Regions from separate parts of the Clostridium carnis genome, predicted to be linked through region 1. Evidence: riboswitches for the same ligand, from Rfam matches in the RefSeq annotation. Region 1 holds a riboswitch; each other region holds the start of a gene.
What was found. A riboswitch is a leader RNA that binds a small molecule or an ion and turns the genes downstream of it on or off. The one in region 1 is predicted to bind thiamine pyrophosphate.
Positions count from the first base shown of each region.

Region 2: linked by a shared signal. The riboswitch ahead of ACYQ1T_RS02650 (thiamine-binding protein) and the one ahead of thiW (energy coupling factor transporter S component ThiW) in region 1 are both predicted to bind thiamine pyrophosphate.
Region 3: linked by a shared signal. The riboswitch ahead of thiC (phosphomethylpyrimidine synthase ThiC) and the one ahead of thiW (energy coupling factor transporter S component ThiW) in region 1 are both predicted to bind thiamine pyrophosphate.
Region 4: linked by a shared signal. The riboswitch ahead of thiD (bifunctional hydroxymethylpyrimidine kinase/phosphomethylpyrimidine kinase) and the one ahead of thiW (energy coupling factor transporter S component ThiW) in region 1 are both predicted to bind thiamine pyrophosphate.

Region 1 is NZ_BAAHYS010000001.1:2,336,194-2,340,800, reverse strand. It holds gene ACYQ1T_RS11380 (HAD family hydrolase) at 1-119, shown strand, start outside; gene ACYQ1T_RS11375 (D-2-hydroxyacid dehydrogenase) at 323-1,282, opposite strand; gene thiW (energy coupling factor transporter S component ThiW) at 1,343-1,840, opposite strand; TPP riboswitch at 1,896-2,004, opposite strand; gene ACYQ1T_RS11365 (YhgE/Pip family protein) at 2,182-2,868, opposite strand; gene ACYQ1T_RS11360 (IS256 family transposase) at 2,946-4,184, shown strand; gene ACYQ1T_RS11355 (YhgE/Pip domain-containing protein) at 4,352-4,607, opposite strand, start outside.
Region 2 is NZ_BAAHYS010000001.1:532,274-536,880, reverse strand. It holds gene ACYQ1T_RS02665 (NADH peroxidase) at 1-22, shown strand, start outside; gene tnpA (IS200/IS605 family transposase) at 193-648, shown strand; gene ACYQ1T_RS02655 (TatD family hydrolase) at 857-1,597, shown strand; TPP riboswitch at 1,683-1,789, shown strand; gene ACYQ1T_RS02650 (thiamine-binding protein) at 1,885-2,175, shown strand; gene ACYQ1T_RS02645 (ABC transporter permease) at 2,147-2,917, shown strand; gene ACYQ1T_RS02640 (ABC transporter substrate-binding protein) at 2,941-3,945, shown strand; gene ACYQ1T_RS02635 (ABC transporter ATP-binding protein) at 3,926-4,607, shown strand, end outside.
Region 3 is NZ_BAAHYS010000001.1:2,168,395-2,173,001, reverse strand. It holds partial or broken gene katG (catalase/peroxidase HPI) at 1-57, opposite strand, end outside; gene ACYQ1T_RS10480 (YjjG family noncanonical pyrimidine nucleotidase) at 310-1,002, shown strand; gene thiC (phosphomethylpyrimidine synthase ThiC) at 1,214-2,518, opposite strand; TPP riboswitch at 2,682-2,787, opposite strand; gene ACYQ1T_RS10470 (hypothetical protein) at 2,801-3,448, opposite strand; gene ACYQ1T_RS10465 (cobyric acid synthase) at 3,782-4,607, opposite strand, start outside.
Region 4 is NZ_BAAHYS010000001.1:2,147,122-2,151,728, forward strand. It holds gene ACYQ1T_RS10335 (hypothetical protein) at 1-156, shown strand, start outside; gene ACYQ1T_RS10340 (hypothetical protein) at 394-573, opposite strand; gene ACYQ1T_RS10345 (hypothetical protein) at 786-956, shown strand; gene ACYQ1T_RS10350 (hypothetical protein) at 1,132-1,350, shown strand; gene ACYQ1T_RS10355 (hypothetical protein) at 1,573-1,800, opposite strand; gene ACYQ1T_RS10360 (hypothetical protein) at 2,136-2,315, opposite strand; TPP riboswitch at 2,451-2,549, shown strand; gene thiD (bifunctional hydroxymethylpyrimidine kinase/phosphomethylpyrimidine kinase) at 2,638-3,435, shown strand; gene thiM (hydroxyethylthiazole kinase) at 3,481-4,260, shown strand; gene tenA (thiaminase II) at 4,262-4,607, shown strand, end outside.

The DNA.
Region 1 (4,607 bases):
TTAGTTATGCCATGGAAAATTCGCCTGATAAGGTTAAAGAGCATGCTAAATACATAATAGAAGGAGTACCTTATGATGGGGTTATTAAAGTTCTAAAAAATAAATTTGAAAACTTTTAGACTTTTATTAATTACTTTATTAAGATGAGTATTAAAATAGCTTATCTTATAACTTAACTAGTAAATTTAAATTTACAAACTCTATTATTAAATTAAGAAAAAATTAAGGCTATTGGTAAGCTTAAAGCTACCAATAGCCTGTTTTAGTATATTTTAAGTTTCTATCTTACACAAAAATATTTTCTATATAGCCCCTTATTTTTTTATAGTTCTACTCTTCCTCTTATTTCACCATTGTAAAAAGCTTTGATATTCTTTAATATTTCAACAAATAATCTTTCTCTAGCTTCTACACTTGCCCATGCTATATGAGGAGTAAGAATTAAATTTTCTTTATTTTTTATATTAATAAGTGGGTTCTCTGATTTCATTGGTTCAACTTCAAAAACATCAAGAGCTGCTCCTGCAATAACATTATTTTCTATAGCCTTTGCTAAATCAGATTCTACAACTATAGGACCTCTTCCCATATTAATTAATATTGCTGATTTTTTCATTTTACTTATAGCTGAATAATTTATTAATCCATTAGTTTTATCATTTAATGGTGCATGTATTGATATTATATCTGATTTACATAGTAATTCATCAAAGCTAACTTGATTATATTCAGAGTTATTATTCTTTCCTGAAGTTGAATAATAAATAATATTAACACCAAATGCTTCTGCTATCTTTGCAACTCTTTTTCCTATAGCTCCAAGACCAATTATACCCCAAGTTTTTCCTTCTAACTCATAAAAAGGCTTTGTTACATCTGTAAATAATCCTGATTTAGCATATTGTCCTGATTTAACAAAATTATCATAATAAGAAATCTTGTCATATAAAGCTAATACAGTTGCAAAAGTATGCTGTGCTACAGTATTAGTAGAGTATCCAGCTACATTTGTAACTGCTATACCATTATTTTTAGCATAAACTACATCTATATTATTAAACCCTGTAGCTGTTTCACAAATTAACTCTAAATTCTTAGCTTCTTTTAAATTACTCTCATTTAAAAGTACTTTATTAGTTAAAATTATATTTGCATCTTTAATTCTTTCAATAACCTCCTCTGGCTTTGTAGTATCATAATACTTAACATCTCCAAATTCCTTTAATAGATCAAAGTTTAATTTTCCTAATGTCTTTCCATCTAAAAGCACTATTTTTCTCATATTATCCTCCACTTTCATTAGTTATTTTATAATTTATATTTAAAGTTCTAAATTTATCTCTTAATTTTTAATACTCATTTGAGTAAAAACTTCTGTTTTCTTAAGTGCTTGTATAAGAATAACCGCAATAGCAGCACCTACTAATGTACTTATCATAAATGGCACAATAAAACCAAAAATTGCCGCTTCTCTTCCCATAAGAACTACCGCTATAGGAACAGCAATAATAGCCCCTAATATTCCAGTACCAATAACTTCACCAATATATGCAAAGGTTAGCCTCTTACTATACTTATATAATATACCACAAGTAAATGCACCTACCATGCTACCTGGAAATGCTAATAGTGTTCCTGTTCCCATAAACAGACGAATTAATGAAGTTATAAATGCCATAATTACAGCATATAAAGGACCTAATAAAACAGAAGCAATAACATTAATCATATGTTGAATTGGAAAACACTTAGTAAATCCTATTGGAATATAAAATGTCGAACATATTACCCCTACTGCAATTAGTATTCCAGCTAATGTGATTTTTCTTGAATTTTTCATTTTTACACATCTCCCTCTAAAATAAAATGCGAAGATGCCAATATAAGGCTCTCCGCAACTAAAGCAGTCTTATCCCTACGTTGGCATTATCCAAATCAGGTTTAAGGGTCGAAGTTAGATTACTTCCTCTCAGCCCACTAAAACAAGCTCCCCTATATTTTTAATCAAATATAACATTTTTCCTAACTTTTGTCAATTTCATTGTAAAACCTGCTTATTATTAGAGTTAAAACTTAAAATAAAAATTACTTATTATAAATAACCACTGCTTTTTCAGTAGTTATTTACTGTTAAATTAATTTCAAATTATATTTATATTTTTTAATAGAAATACTTTTAATTTAATGTCCTATCAAACCACATTCCTTTAATTTTAATACAAACTTTTTACTTACATTATTTATTGGACCTTTTAAGAATAGCCCCATTAATACTGCAATTATAAAATAACTTATTAAAAATACAATATCTTTGATTAATACTTGTGGAACTATTCCCCCAACTGTTTCTCTCATTGCAGAAATAGCATATGTAAATGGAAGAAGTGGATTTACTTTTTGGAAAAAAGGTGTTGTTACTTCTATAGGAAATGTTCCACCTGATCCAGCTACTTGTATTACCAATAATATAACCCCAATAGCTTTACCTACATTACCAAATATTGATACTAGTGTATAAACAATCATTATAAATACTAAACTAGATAATACACTAACTAAAACAAATACTACTGGATTAACTGCATATGTTCCTAATATAAGAATATCTCCAATACTAACTATTAATGATTGGCATATTCCTATAAATGCAAATGTTAAAAACTTTCCAAAATATTTTTCATATGGTTTTAATTCTAATCCTTTTTCCAAAGGTTCTGTATCAGTAGTTAATAAAGACACTAGTATTAATGCTCCAACCCATAATGATAATGTAGAATAAAATGGTGACATTGCTGATCCATAATTAGGAATAGGAAATAGTATATCTTCTTTTACATCGGGACAGTAGTTAGCTTTGTGTAAAAACAAAACTAACTACTGTTTTTTTGTATGAACAGATGGTAGTTTTGGAATAATATACTATATAAATTTTAGGAGGAAATATTATGCCAAAGAAAATTGATACCAACTTTGATTACAATGAGGAGGTAAAGAAGTGTAAGACTATTGATGATGTTATGGGGAAAAATGGACTTATACAAAGATTAGTAAAAGATGTTCTTGAAAATATATTAGAAGGAGAAATGGAAGAACATTTAGGTAGAAATAAATATGAAAGAACTGAAACTTTAGATGAAGTAAAAAAGAACTATAGAAATGGTTATAGTACTAAGAACTTAAGGAGTTCCTTCGGTGACGTCGACTTAGACGTACCCCGTGATAGAAATGCTGAATTTGAGCCACAAATTATAAAAAAATATGAAACTGTGTGTACTGAGTTAGATAAAAAGATTATATCTTTATATGCTAAAGGTATGTCAACATCTGATATTCAGGCTGAAATTGAAGACTTATATGGAATAACTATATCACCATCGATGGTATCTAAAATAACTGATAAAGTGCTTGCTAGCGCCGCCGAATGGCAAAATAGAGCATTAGATAAAATATATCCAATAGTTTATTTAGATGCTATGTACTTTAAAGTTAGAAGTAATGGAAAGATAGTTAACAAGGCTGTCTATATATGCTTAGGATACACTATGGAAGGGTATAAAGATATTTTAGGTATATGGGTTGATGAAGCTGAAGGTGCTAAATTCTGGTTAGGAATTTGCAATGATTTAAAAAATAGAGGTGTAAAAGAAATTTTAATTGCTTGTATGGATGGATTAAAAGGGCTTCCACAAGCTATAAAAACAGTATTTCCATCAGTAAATATTCAAACATGTATTGTTCATCAAATAAGAAATTCAATAAAATACATAGCTTCAAAGGATAAAAAAGCATTTATGAAAGATTTGAAGGAGGTTTATAAGGCTACAACAGAGGAACTTGCGTTAGCACAGCTAGATAATTTAAAGGAGAGATGGGGAGATAAATATGGAATAGTAATAGATTCCTGGTATAACAATTGGAGTAATCTTTCAACATTTTTTGACTTCTCTCCAACTATAAGAAAGATGATTTATACTACAAATATCTTAGAAGGTTTTAATCGTCAAATACGTAAATTCACTAAAGTTAGAGTCATATTCCCAACTGATGAATCTTTAAATAAGTGTGTTTACTTAGCAACGATGGAGATACTAGAAAAATGGACTCAGCCTATACATAATTGGGGTGCTACGCTAGCGGAGCTATCAATAATATTTGAAGATCAATTAAAAGATGAATTAGCTTAAAAGCTTGTACTTTTTATAAATTATATGCATACTATTAGATTTTTTTGAAATACTAAAAAAGGTAAAAAGAAACATTATTAGTATTTCTTAAATATAAAAAAATATTACTGGAAATGAAAATTTCCAGTAATATTAAAATAATAAAAATGATAATTACACAGAATTATCTATTCTCTCTTTACATCTACTGGATTTCCTAAAAAGCTACTTGTTTTCTCCCAATCATTTCGTAATATCTTTACTATTTCTTCTATTTTTTCATCATTATTTAATCCTTGAACTTTGTTTGCTATATTAGAAACTTCATTTTTTATTTGTGGCATATCATCCTTTAGCTTTAAAAGTTCTTCTTTACCTAAGGTAACTCCTGACCCTAATTTATTAATAAGATCTTTTACTTCTGGCATTGAAGTTTCTGCTTCA
Region 2 (4,607 bases), 1.8 Mb from region 1:
ATTAAACAGATTCTTCAACTAAGATATATAAAGACTCGCCAAGGCGGGTCTATTTTTTTTGTTTAATGAAAACCACCTGCTATGCAGGTGAGTTCCGAAAAGCTTTAGCGGTCAGTAGGAAATAAAAACCTCCTTTGGTATAATTAAACTAGGTTCGACAGCCAAATTTAATAACCAAAGGAGGCATCCGTAATGGATAGTAATAGTTTATCACATACAAAATGGAATTGTAAATATCATATAGTATTCGCGCCTAAGTATAGGAGGAAAGAGCTATATGGAGAAAAGAAAAAAGAAATAGGTAAAATATTAAGACAGTTATGTGAGTGGAAAGGTGTAACTATAATCGAGGCGCATGTATGCGTTGATCATATACATATGTTGGTTGAGATACCACCAAAGATGAGTGTATCAGGCTTTGTAGGATTTTTAAAAGGAAAAAGTAGTCTTATGATTTTTGAAAGATTTGCAAACTTGAAGTATAAGTATGGAAATAGACATTTTTGGTGTCGTGGATTTTATGTGGATACAGTAGGAAGAAATAGAAAGGCAATTGAAGAATATATAAGAAATCAAGAAAAAGAAGATATGATTTCAGATCAAATAAGTATGAAAGAATATATGGACCCTTTTAAGGGTAGCAAGTAACATAGTATGCGGCTGGCGAACCAATTTAAGCGCCTTAAGGCGCAATGCAGGTAAGAGGCCCTTATAGGGCTTAGGAAATACCACCAGCTAAGCTGGTGGATTTTTATTAGGAAACTATATTTACAGACTAATTGCGGATAAGTACAACATATTAAGAAATATAAGTGATATCCTAAAGAATAAAAAAATTAGAAAGGCAAATTAAAATATGTATATTGATAGCCATACACATTTAGATTTTTTTAATGAAAATATAGAAAAAGCTATAGAGGATATAAATAAAAATAAAATACTTACATTGGCTAATAGCATGGATATAGAAAGCTATGAGAAAAATAAAATCTATGCTAAAAAAAGCAAATATATAATTCCAACCTTTGGAATACATCCGTGGAAAGCAAGTGAATTTAATGGCAATTTAAGCAAATTAATTCCTTATATAGAAGAAAGCAAACTAATAGGTGAAATAGGTTTAGATTTCTTTTGGATAGAAGATAAAAGTACTTATAAAAAGCAAAGAGAAGTATTTAAGTTTATATTAAAGGAAAGCATTAAAAGAAATAAAGTTATAACTCTCCATACTAAGGGAGCAGAAGAGGAAGTATATAATGCTTTAATCAATTACAATTATAATAAGGTTATTATTCATTGGTATAGTGGAGATATTAAAATATTAAATAAATTAATAAGTCTTGGATGTTATTTTACTATTAGTGTTGATATTGGATATTCAAATACTACAGAAGAGATATTAAATAAAATACCTTTAAATAAATTATTAGTAGAAACAGATGGACCTACAGCATTAGAATGGGTAAAGGGGGAATATGGTTACCCAAGTATAATTAAGGATGTAGTTTGTAAAATAGCAAAAATAAAAAATATAAGTGAAAAAAGTCTTGAATTTATAATAGAAGAAAATTACAAAAGGTTATTGATGTTGGGGTAAATGTTAATTAATAATTAATATCAAATAATAGTTTGACAACTTTACTTTATAGAGTTAATATATATATGAATAAGATTACAATTTTATAATGCATCTGGGGAGGTAGTTAACTACCTGAGAGGAAATTAAATTAATTTCGACCCATTACCTGATTTGGATAATGCCAACGTAGGGAGATAATTTGTTATATTACTATAATATTCAGAAGAAAGTCTACAAGCACAGTATTTCAAGTTAGAAGTACTGTGCTTTTTATTATATAAATTAAAAAATGGAGGGAATTAAGAATGACAGTATGTAATGTTAGTTTGCAGGTTATACCAAGAGTATCAGAAGAAAGAGTTTATCCAGTGGTTGATAAAGTAATTGAGTACATAAAATCAACAGGAGTAAAGTATGAAGTAGGTCCTATGGAAACAACTATGGAGGGGGAATTAGATTTTCTTTTAGAAATAGTTAAAAGGGCTCAAGATATATGTATAGAAGAGGGCGCTTCAAGAGTGGCATCAATGGTTAAGATAGACTATAAAAGAGAAGGCGTGACAATGGATGAAAAAATTAAAAAGTATAGGGAATAAAGTTGCACCAATAATTTTTGTGTTAATTTTATTAATACTATGGGAAGGTATAGTTTCCTTTGGTGGAATTGAAAAATATATAATGCCAGCACCAAGTGATGTGGCAAAGACTTTAGTTAAAGACTTTAAAATTATGACTCCTCATATTTTAATTACATTATATGAGGGAGTAGTTGGATTTTTAATAGCTATAATTGCAGCTCTTATTTTAGCAATAATTATGGACATGGTTCCAATAATTAAAAAGGCAGTATATCCAGTGCTTGTAATTTCACAAACAGTACCAATAGTAGCATTAGCACCATTATTTATTATTTGGTTTGGATTTGGGACTTTACCTAAAGTGTTAGTTGTTATATTAGTTTGTTTTTTCCCAATAGTAATAAGTATTTCAGATGGGTTAGAGGGTGTAGATAAAGATTTAATAAATCATTTTAAGTTAATGGGGGCATCTAAGGTAAAGAGATTTATTCATTTAAAGCTACCTTATGGGATGATAAACTTTTTTTCAGGTATGAGAATTGCTGCAACTTACAGTATTATGGGTGCTGTAATAGGAGAATGGCTTGGGGGAGAAAAAGGACTTGGAGTTTATATGACTCGAGCAAGAAGTGCATATGCATTAGATAAAATGTTTGCAGCAATAGTTGTTATTGTAATAATGAGTATGTCAATATTCTTTATAGTTGGGTTAATAGAAAAGGCATTTACGCCTTGGAATAATAAAAATACAAAAAAATAAATAAGCTTTAGAGGTGAAATAAAATGAAAAAGAAAAAACTAATTTCAATGGTTTCAATAGCATTAGCATCATTAATGATGTTAACAGGTTGTGGTAATAAGAAGGATAAAAAGGAAGAAGGAGCTCTTCAAAAAGTTAAGGTAATATTAGATTGGACACCTAATACAAATCATACAGGACTATATGTTGCACAAGAGAAAGGATATTATAAGGATTTAGGATTAGATGTTGAAATAATTCAACCTCAAGAAGGATCATCACTTCAATTATTAGCAGCTAATCAAGGTGATTTTGCTATAAGTTATCAAGAAGATTTAACCTTTGCAAAAACATCAGATAATCCATTACCTGTAAAGGCAATAGCAACAGTAATACAACATAATACATCAGGCTTTGCATCTCCAAAGGAAAAGGGAATAGCTACAGTTAAAGACTTTGAAGGAAAAACATATGGTGGATGGGGGGGTCCATCAGAGCAAGCTATATTAAAAGCTGTAATGGATAAAAATGGAGTAGATTTTTCTAAGCTAAAGATGGTAGATGTAGGAACAGAGGATTTCTTTATTGCTACTAAAAATAATATAGATATGGAATGGGTATTTGAAGGATGGACTAATATTGAGGCAAAAGAAAGAGGTTTTGATATAAATTATATTAGGCTTAGAGATTTAGATGAAGCTTTAGACTACTATACGCCAATAATTGCTGCATCAGAAGACACTATAAATAATAAAAAAGAAATGGTTACAAAATTTATGGAAGCAACTTCTAAAGGATATAATTATGCTATAGAAAACCCAGAAGAAAGCGCTAAAATATTAGTAGCTAAAGTTCCAGAAATAAGTGAAAGTTTAGCTATAGAAAGTCAAAAATTCTTAGCAAAAGAATATAAGGCTGAAGCTAAAAGATGGGGAGAAATGAAAGATAGTGTATGGGATAACTATACAAAATTTTTATTAGATAACAAATTAATTAATAAGGATATGAAAGCAAGCGAGGCTTATACAAATGAATTCTTACCAAAATAAAATATCACTAACTAATGTATCAAAGCATTTTGAAAGTATGGAGATATTAAAAGATATAAATATTAATGTTAATAAAGGGGAGTTAGTATCATTAATAGGACCATCAGGTAGTGGTAAAAGTACAATTTTTAATATATTAACTAATTTAATAAATGCTGATAGTGGAGAAGTTAGAGTTAATGGAGATATAAGCTACATGTACCAAAAGGATATGATGGTGACATGGAAAAAAGTAATAGATAATGTTGGAGTTCCACTTGTGTTTAAGGGGAAAAGTAAAAAGGAAGCAAGGGAAGAAGTAGAGAGATATATAGATATCTTTGGACTTCAAGGATTTCAATATAAATATCCATCACAACTTTCCGGTGGAATGAAGCAAAGGGCTAATTTTCTTAAAACATATTTAACATCTAAGGATATTATGCTTTTAGATGAACCCTTTGGAGCTTTAGATTCAATTACAAGAAAAAAACTTCAGCAATGGCTTATAAATCTTATGAAAGAAAGAGAGTCTACAATACTTTTCATAACTCATGATATTGAAGAGGCTATATTTTTATCAGATAGAATATATGTTATATCAGAAAAACCTGCGGTAATTAAAGGGGAAATAGAAGTTAATCTAAAAGGTGAAAGACATGAAGATATAATATTAAGTGAAG
Region 3 (4,607 bases), 170 kb from region 1:
CTCTCCTGCTACTGCTTTGTTTGTTCTTCCTGTCATAGGACATTTTACTTCTGACATAACATTATCCTTTCTTAATATATACTATTACAGTAAATTATATGAATATTTAACTATTACTATGAATTAATTGGTAGATAATGTTTTATTAATCCTTGTTTTTCATAATGTTCAATTGCTTTTTTTGTTAATTCTATTATTAAACTTATAATATTTTATAAAATAATCGAAATATAACTTATTGTGAAGTTATTTTATGATTGATAAAATATTAGTAATTAACTTATTTATATAAAACTTGGAGGATATATTATGAAATATGAAGTAATATTATTTGATGCAGATGAAACATTATACGATTTTAAAAAATCTGAAAGAGAAGCATTTAAAAATACAATGCTTAAATTTAAAATAAAATATGATGAAAGCTATCATTTAAAAATTTATCAAGAAATAAATACAGCTATATGGAAAGAATTTGAAGAAGGACTTATTACACAAGAAAAATTAAAGATAGAAAGATTTAAAAGATTATCAGATAAATTAGAAATAAGTTTCGATGAAAATATTTTTGCAAAATCATACATAGAACACTTGGCTGATGCATCATTTCTATATGATGATAGTATAGATCTTATAGAAAGTTTAAATAAGTTTTTTAAGCTTGCTATAGTAACTAATGGTCTTACCTTTGTTCAAGATAAAAGAATAAGAAAATCTATTATATCAAAATATTTTGATACTATAGTAATATCTGAAGAAGTATTAATGTCAAAACCAAGCTCTAAAATTTTTGAACACACTTTAAAAAATATAAATTATACTGATAAAAGTAAAGTATTAATAGTTGGAGATAGCTTAACTTCTGATATACAAGGTGGTATAAACTTTGGTATAGATACATGTTGGTATAATCCTAATAAGATTATAAATAAAACATCAATAAAACCTGACTATGAGATTTCTAATTTTAATGAACTTAAATCCTTGCTATTTAACATATAAAAATTTCTATAAATAAATTTCTTATCTTAATTATAGCAATAATTGAAAATTTATTTAATAAAAAATTGATTTTACTCTTAATCTACTTAAAAGTTCTTTAAAAATCAAATTCTAATTCTTAATATTTTTTTCTAATAACATTTCAAAATTATAATAATAGCTGGAATATTAAAGAAATAAAATCCCTAGGAGTTTCCTAGGGATTTTATTTCTAATCTCTTAATATATTTAAATCTTCACCATTTAATATTTTTTTCATTGTTCTCATTGAACACATTTTTCCACACATACTACAGCTTTCTTCATCATGTGGTTTTGATTCTTCTCTATATCTTTTAGCTTTTTCTTTATCTATTGCTAAATCAAACATTCTCTCCCAGTCTATATCTCTTCTTGCTTCACTCATTTTATTATCCCATTCTCTTGCTCCCTTTACTCCTTTAGCAATATCTGCTGCATGGGCTGCAATTTTTGAAGCAATTATTCCTTCTTTCATATCTTCTAAATTTGGTAATCTTAAATGTTCTGCTGGTGTTACATAACATAGAAAGTCTGCTCCATATGTAGCTGCAATGGCTCCTCCAATAGCAGATGTTATGTGGTCATATCCTGGGGCAATATCTGTAACTAATGGTCCTAACACATAAAAAGGTGCACCATGACATAGTTTTTTTTGTAATATCATATTAGCCTCTATTTCATTTAAAGCCATATGTCCTGGCCCTTCAACTATAACTTGTACATTTCTTTCCCAAGCTCTTTTAGTTAATTCCCCAAGTGTTATAAGCTCTTTAACTTGACTTGCATCTGTTGAATCATTTATAGAACCAGGTCTTAATGCATCTCCAAGAGAAATTGTCATATCATATTTTTCACAAATATCTAAAACTTTATCAAAGTATTCATAAAATGGATTTTCTTTATTATTTAACTCCATCCAAGCAAACAATAAAGATCCTCCCCTTGATACTACATTTGTTAATCTTTTATTTCTTTTTACAGTTTCTACTGCCTCTTTATTTAATCCAGCATGAATTGTAATAAAATCAACACCATCTTTTCCATGCTTTTCAACAACATCTAAAAATTCTTCTGCTGTAATATCTTTTAATTCTTTTTCGTAAAATCCTACTGCATCATATATAGGTACTGTTCCAAGCATTACTGTAGACATTTTTACTATTTTCTTTCTCATACCTTCTGTTTTTCCATAGTTAGATAAGTCCATTATAGCTTCTGCCTTCATATCTAATGCTACTCTTACCTTTTCCAACTCTCTTTCACAATTTGCTGAATCCTTTGATATACCTAAATTAACGTTTATTTTAGTTCTTAGCCCTTCTCCTACTCCCTCTGGATCTAAGGAAGTATGATTTTTATTTGCTGGAATTACTATTCTTCCTTTAGAAAGCAATTCTCTTATTTCCTCAACTGTTTTTCCTTCTTTTTTAGCTACCACCTCCATTTCTTTTGTTATAATTCCTTTTTTAGCTGCATCCATTTGTGTAGTATACATATTTTTTCCCTCCATTTTTATAATATAAAAAATAAAGCCCTAGCAATTTTTAACTGCTAGGACTTTATTAATCACTAATGTAAATAACTTGTAATTTATTTTAAGTAAAAATTAAAGCTTGCATATTACAGCAAGCTAATTTTCTTAACTATTAAAGTTATAATTAATTAAGTAATTGCTTCCCTACGATGGTATTATCCATATCAGGTTATAAGAGTTAAGATTTTAAAAATCCCTCTCAGCCATTTAAGGCACCCCTAGCATTTTATTTATTTTTATATTTTATAATTTTGTTACTTTAAGCTTTATTATATGTGCTGTAGAATAATTTCCTACTTCATCTTTATAAGTTTCTAAGTTTATATCCTTCTTTTCAGAATCTCCTTCTTTAAACTTAACTAAACCTAATAAAGCTACATCCTCATCTAATGCTTTACCAACTTGACCTACTTGAGTTCTTGAGTCAAAGTCAATGCTTTCTCCATTTATTTTTGTGTTTTTATATTGAGGATTTTTCTTATCAGTAGTTTTTTCTGCATCTACTTCTGCTATTGAATAAATTGATTTGTTAGATTCTTCGTCACCAACTTTTCCAGTATTCATAATCATATGTATTACTGAATTTTTATCTATAGTTTCAGTTTTATAATTAGTTATTTCCTTTGTATCAACTAATTGTCCATCCTTGTAATTTTCCATTGTTACATTAACATTATATTGTGAGCCTTCTGGTAAAATCATAGAAGCTACTGTGCTTTTATCTTTTCCATAGTCTGCTGATTGTAATAAAAGTTCTATAACTCCTTGAACATCTTGTTTTACAACCTTAACATCACCTTCTGGTAACTTGGCTCCTCCACCCATACATCCTGCTAAACCTGCTGTTAATGCTAAAGTAGCTATTAATAATGATATCTTCTTTATTCTCATAACGTATTCCTCACTTATTACATTTGTATTGGTTTTTAATTAAAAATCTTAAACTTAGTATACCATAATGATAAAAAATCAAAAGTGTCTTTTTTGTAAACTTATATTTATTTTATCCTTATCTTTTAAATTTATAAATATTTTTTATTGATCTATTGTTAGGTTTCCTTCTTCTTTTATTTTATTAACAACTTTAAATTGTATATTTAAAATTCCTTCTATATGAGATTTTTTTATTTTACATCCAATAAATATTACTATTTCAACTAAAATAATAGATGCTATAACATCAAGTATAAAATGTTGTTTTATAAAAAGTGTTGATTAATATTATTAAACTCCAAAAACTATATTTTTTACTTTTTCCATATCTATATTTTCTTCAAGAAGCTCTACTAACTTATCATACTGTTGTAATTTATATTTATTATAATCTAAGATTTCTTTTGATACTATCTCTAATCCCTTTTTATTTTGCACATAATTTAGAAAGCTTTTAAGGAATTCACCTTCATCAAAAATACCATGTATATATGTTCCTAAAACAGATCCATCTTCATTCATTGTACCTATTATATTTCCATCATTATCTTTTATAAATGCTATTCCATTTTCATTTATACAGCTTACTCCATTATGTATTTCATAACCACATACATTAATGTTTTTAAACTCTTTTATATTACCTACTGTAATTGCTTTTATTTGTCTTGTTGTTTTTTCTTCATTAAATGAAGTTTCTATATCTAAAAGTTCAAATCCACTTTCTGATGTAATTTCTCCTTCAACTCCTAATGGATCATTTATTATATTTCCAAGCATTTGATATCCACCACATACTCCAAATATAATAGTTCCTCTATCTTTTAATTCTTTTATTTTATTAAAAATCCCATTTTTCTTTAAGGCTCTAATATCAGAAATTGTATTTTTGCTTCCTGGAATTATTATTAAATCTGGATTTTCTATTTCATCTTTTTCTTTAGCATATCTAACTGAAACACCATCTACTCTTTCAAGAGAATTAAAATCTGTAAAGTTAGACATATAAGGCAGCCTTATTATAACAATATCTAATCCTTCTTTTTTATTAGCTTTAATCCTATCTGTTACACTATCTTCATCTTCTATATCTAAATCAAAATATGGAAGAGCTCCA
Region 4 (4,607 bases), 190 kb from region 1:
AGTGGAGAATTAACTTCACTATATGGTTTGACATTTAAAGCAAATTCATCTAGATTTTTGTTTTCAAAGGAATCACCTGTATTGGCGGAAGTATGTTTAAATTGTGGAAGACTTTTTGATTTTAAAATCAAGAATTTAGAGAAGTTTAATAAATAAATTTGAATAGTATAATAAAGTAAAAGGTGGCACAATTGAACCTTTAGTTTATGTAGTGATTCTTGGAGAGACTACAAAAGAGAGATGCTATGAGTTAATAATTAATTATATGAAATAAGGAGTAGGAGAAGTTATTTCTATAAATGGGACAGTAGAGAGAATTGTTATTACACAAATCTATCTACTGTCCCTTCTACACATATTAGAAATATAAAGAAAGTATGTTTCTAATTTATATTAATTGATTTCTCTTTTAAAATAAAACCACGTTCCATCTACTCCAGATAATTCCCAACCTTCTTTTCCAAGAATGTTTAATTTTTCTGTAATATCTTTATTGTATTTGTTTTTATCAGCCCTTAATATACTTTTAAATTCTATATAAATTTGTTCAATTTTATATTCATATTGCTTCATATTGCTTCCCTCCTTAAATTTGAATAATATATATTTATTATACCATTTTTAGAAAAATATTACATTGGAAAGCTGTTTTTTAAATGAAGATTTAAAGATATAATTATTAAATTATAGATAAATTCAAAAAATTACTTATTATAATATATGGTTTATTATGGTAAAATTATAGAATAAATAGGTATTGTGATATAGATAAGGGGGAGTATATTTTGGAATTTAATTATTTTGCAATTATGTCAACAGTAATTAATTTTCTTTTACTAGCCTTAATTCTTATAACTATATATAAGTGTATAAGTAAATTAAGGAATTTTATTAATAAAAATAATGAAATGAATAAAAAGATAGATTATATTTTAAATCAATTAAAAAATAGATGATATAATTTAAAACATATAGGAAAGTAGGTGAAATCTTAATGATGTTAAAGCGAATTAATTACTCGGTGCAGTTTTATATAATCTGATGGTAGATTGTATCGAGATTAATTAATTTACTATCAGAAAACTGCACTAATTTTATTATAAAAAATAATAAGCAAAGGGGAATAAGGTTATGGATTATAATAAATTAAAGCAGATTTGGAAAAATGATGAAGAGATGAGTTTTAAGGGATGGGATTTTTCTTATTTAAATGGTAGATGGGAAGATGAAAATTTACCTTGGGATTATAAAAATTATTTGAAGGATAATTATGAATTACTTGATATGGGAACTGGTGGAGGAGAATTTTTATTATCACTGAAACATTATGTGAATTACAAAAGGAATTAGAACATAATAAGTTTATAGAAAGTTTAGAGCATAGATTTATTCTTATAGGTAGAAATATAAAATAATCATATTAAGGTAAAATAAGGTTTAAACTTAAATAAGTAAAATGATGTCCAGATGTGGACATCATTTTACAATAAGAAACTTACTCAAGTTATTAAAATTAACTTTAATATTTATATTTGAGTATCTTAATAATAATTTAATAGGAGTATTTATTATTTACTTCTTTTTATGAAATAAATTTATACAAGATAAAATACATATAAGGGCAGAACATACTAATTTAAGCCAATTCATATAAAGCCAAAAATTACCGCCTAATACTATGTCAGGTGATGTATTGAATTCATCAACATAAATACCCATATTCCAGAATGTTTTAAGGGATATTACTAAGCAAAGAACACTTAATACAAATATACTTATGTTTATAAATTTACCTTTCACAATTGTTTACCTCCCAATTTAAATTTATATATTTAATAATAACAGATAATTATGAGGGAAAAATAATATTAAAAATTATTAATAAAAAATATAAATATTGGGACAGGGAATCACAGTATATACCTAAAAATAGATTGGTGTAGGAGTAATAAAATAGACTTTGATATTTTAGAAAATGAAATAATAAAATTTGAGTGTGGTAACTCTATGAGGGGATGGAGAATTTTACTTTCTATTATTTATATAAGCTTTCTTAAAAATAAGTATCTATGGATAAAAAGATCTAATAATAAATAACATTAAAATTAGACCTTTTTTATATTAAAGGCGAAATTTTATTTTTTTATAGAATTATTATTTTTCTTATTTTCTAAAAGTATTGAAATAGTTGCAATAATAAAGGCGATTGAAGCAACTATAAGGAAAGGTTTTACTTTATTAGATACAACAAATGTTAATATTAGCGATGTAATACAAAGTGGTATCATATGCAAATTTTTATCTTTTAGATTCATAAAAATCACTCCTTTCTATAAAAATTATAATGTTACTGTATATAATTATATCATTAATTAAAAATATTATTTATATAAATGGATAGTATTGACATAGAAATTTATAAGTATATAATAAAAGTGTATTAAAAATGAATAATTTGCTAGGGGTGCCAAATGGCTGAGAAATATTTAATATTAACCCTTTTACCTGATCTGGATAATGCCAGCGTAGGAAAGCTTTTAAATATAATTTTGTATTTATATATGTGAACTATACAGCTATATTCTAGATTAGAATATAGCTGTTTTTTTTATAAAAATAATGAGAGGAAGTTTAAGGATGAGTAATTACAAGATACCGACATTAACAATAGCAGGATCAGATTCTTCAGGAGGAGCAGGAGTACAAGCTGATTTAAAAACTTTTAGTGCAATAGGAACTTATGGCATGAGTGTTATAACTGCAATAACAGCACAAAATACTCAAGGTGTTTTTATGGTAGAGAATTTAAGCAAAGAAATTATAAGAAAACAAATAGAAGTTGTTTTTGATGATATAGAACCATTAGCAGTGAAGATAGGAATGGTATCAAGTCCAGAAATAATATTAGAAATAGTAGATACATTAAAAAAATATAATCCTAAAAATTTAGTTATAGATCCAGTTATGATTTCTAAAAGTGGTTATTCACTTTTACAACCAGAGGCAAAGGCAAATTTAGTAAAATATTTAATTCCAATGGCCTATATAATTACACCTAATACATTAGAGGCTGAAGAAATAACAGGAATAAAAATAAATACTATAGATGATATGAGAGAAGCTGGATTAGAACTTTTAAAACTTGGACCTAAATATGTTTTAATGAAGGGCGGACATTTAGAAGGTGATGCTGTAGATTTACTTATAGGACAAGATGTATTTAAAGTGTACAAGCAAGAAAGGCTAGATAGAAAAAATACTCATGGTACAGGTTGTACGCTTTCTTCAGCTATAACATCACATTTAGCTTTAGGATATGATATTGAAAGGGCTGTTGAATTAAGTAAAGAGTATATAACAGAAGCTATTAGAAATAGTTTTGATATAGGAAAGGGTGTTGGGCCAGTACATCATTTTTATAGGATAGATAAATAAAACTATGATATAGAAAATATGAAAAACAGCTTGGGGGTAGAGAGTATGTATAAATTAATTAATAAGGTAAAAGAATTAAACCCATTAGTATTACATTACACAAATGAAGTTACTATAAATGATTGTGCAAATATAACTTTAGCATTAGGAGCTAGTCCATTAATGAGCTATTCTTATGAGGAAGTAGATGAAATAGTTAGTATAGCAAGTGCTGTTGTTATAAACATAGGAACAATGAATTCAAATAGATTAGAATTATTTGTTAAAGCAGGTAAAGCTGCAAATAAATATAATAAGCCAGTTATATTAGATCCAGTAGGAGTTTTTGCTACAAAAACAAGAGCAGATTTTACTAATAGATTATTAAATGAGGTAAAATTTGATGTTATTAAAGGAAATATAGCTGAAATAAAGTATATTAGTGGGTTTGATGTAAGAGGAAAAGGTGTTGATTCTTTTGATGATGGAGAAGATATATCAGAAATAATTAAAAAGATATCTAAAAAGTTAGATTCTGTAGTTGTTGCCACAGGAAAAGTAGATTTTATAAGTAATGGAGAAAAAGTAATTAAAGTACTTAATGGATCTGAAAAGCTTAAAAGCATAACAGGGACAGGCTGTATGACTGGAAGTTTGATAGGAAGTTACTTAGGTACAGGCTATGATAAATTAGAATGTGCAGCAATGGGAGTTTTAACAATGTCCTTAAGTGGGGAGTTAGCAAGTGAAATTAGTAAAGGCATAGGAGACTTTAAGGTTAATTTAATGAATAATATATATTTTTTAACTGCAGAAAAAATTAGAGAACAAGGAAGGATTAAGTAATATGAAGTTTACAGATTATTTATTTGAGGAAGTAGAAGAAATATGGGAAGGATATTTAAATCACCCATTTGTAGAAGAAATAGGAAAGGGTATATTAAATAAAGATAAGTTTAAATATTATCTTATACAAGATTATTTATATTTAAAAGAATATGCAAAAGTTTTTTGTATAGGAGTAGTTAAATCTAGAACTATGAAGGAAATGAAGTTCTATTATGATTCAATAAAAGGTACTATGGAAGATGAAACAGCAGTTCATATTAAATATTTAGAGGGCTTTGGAGTAAAGCCTATAGAAGCAGAAAAGTGTGAATATAATTTAGTTACATCAAGTTATACAAGCTATA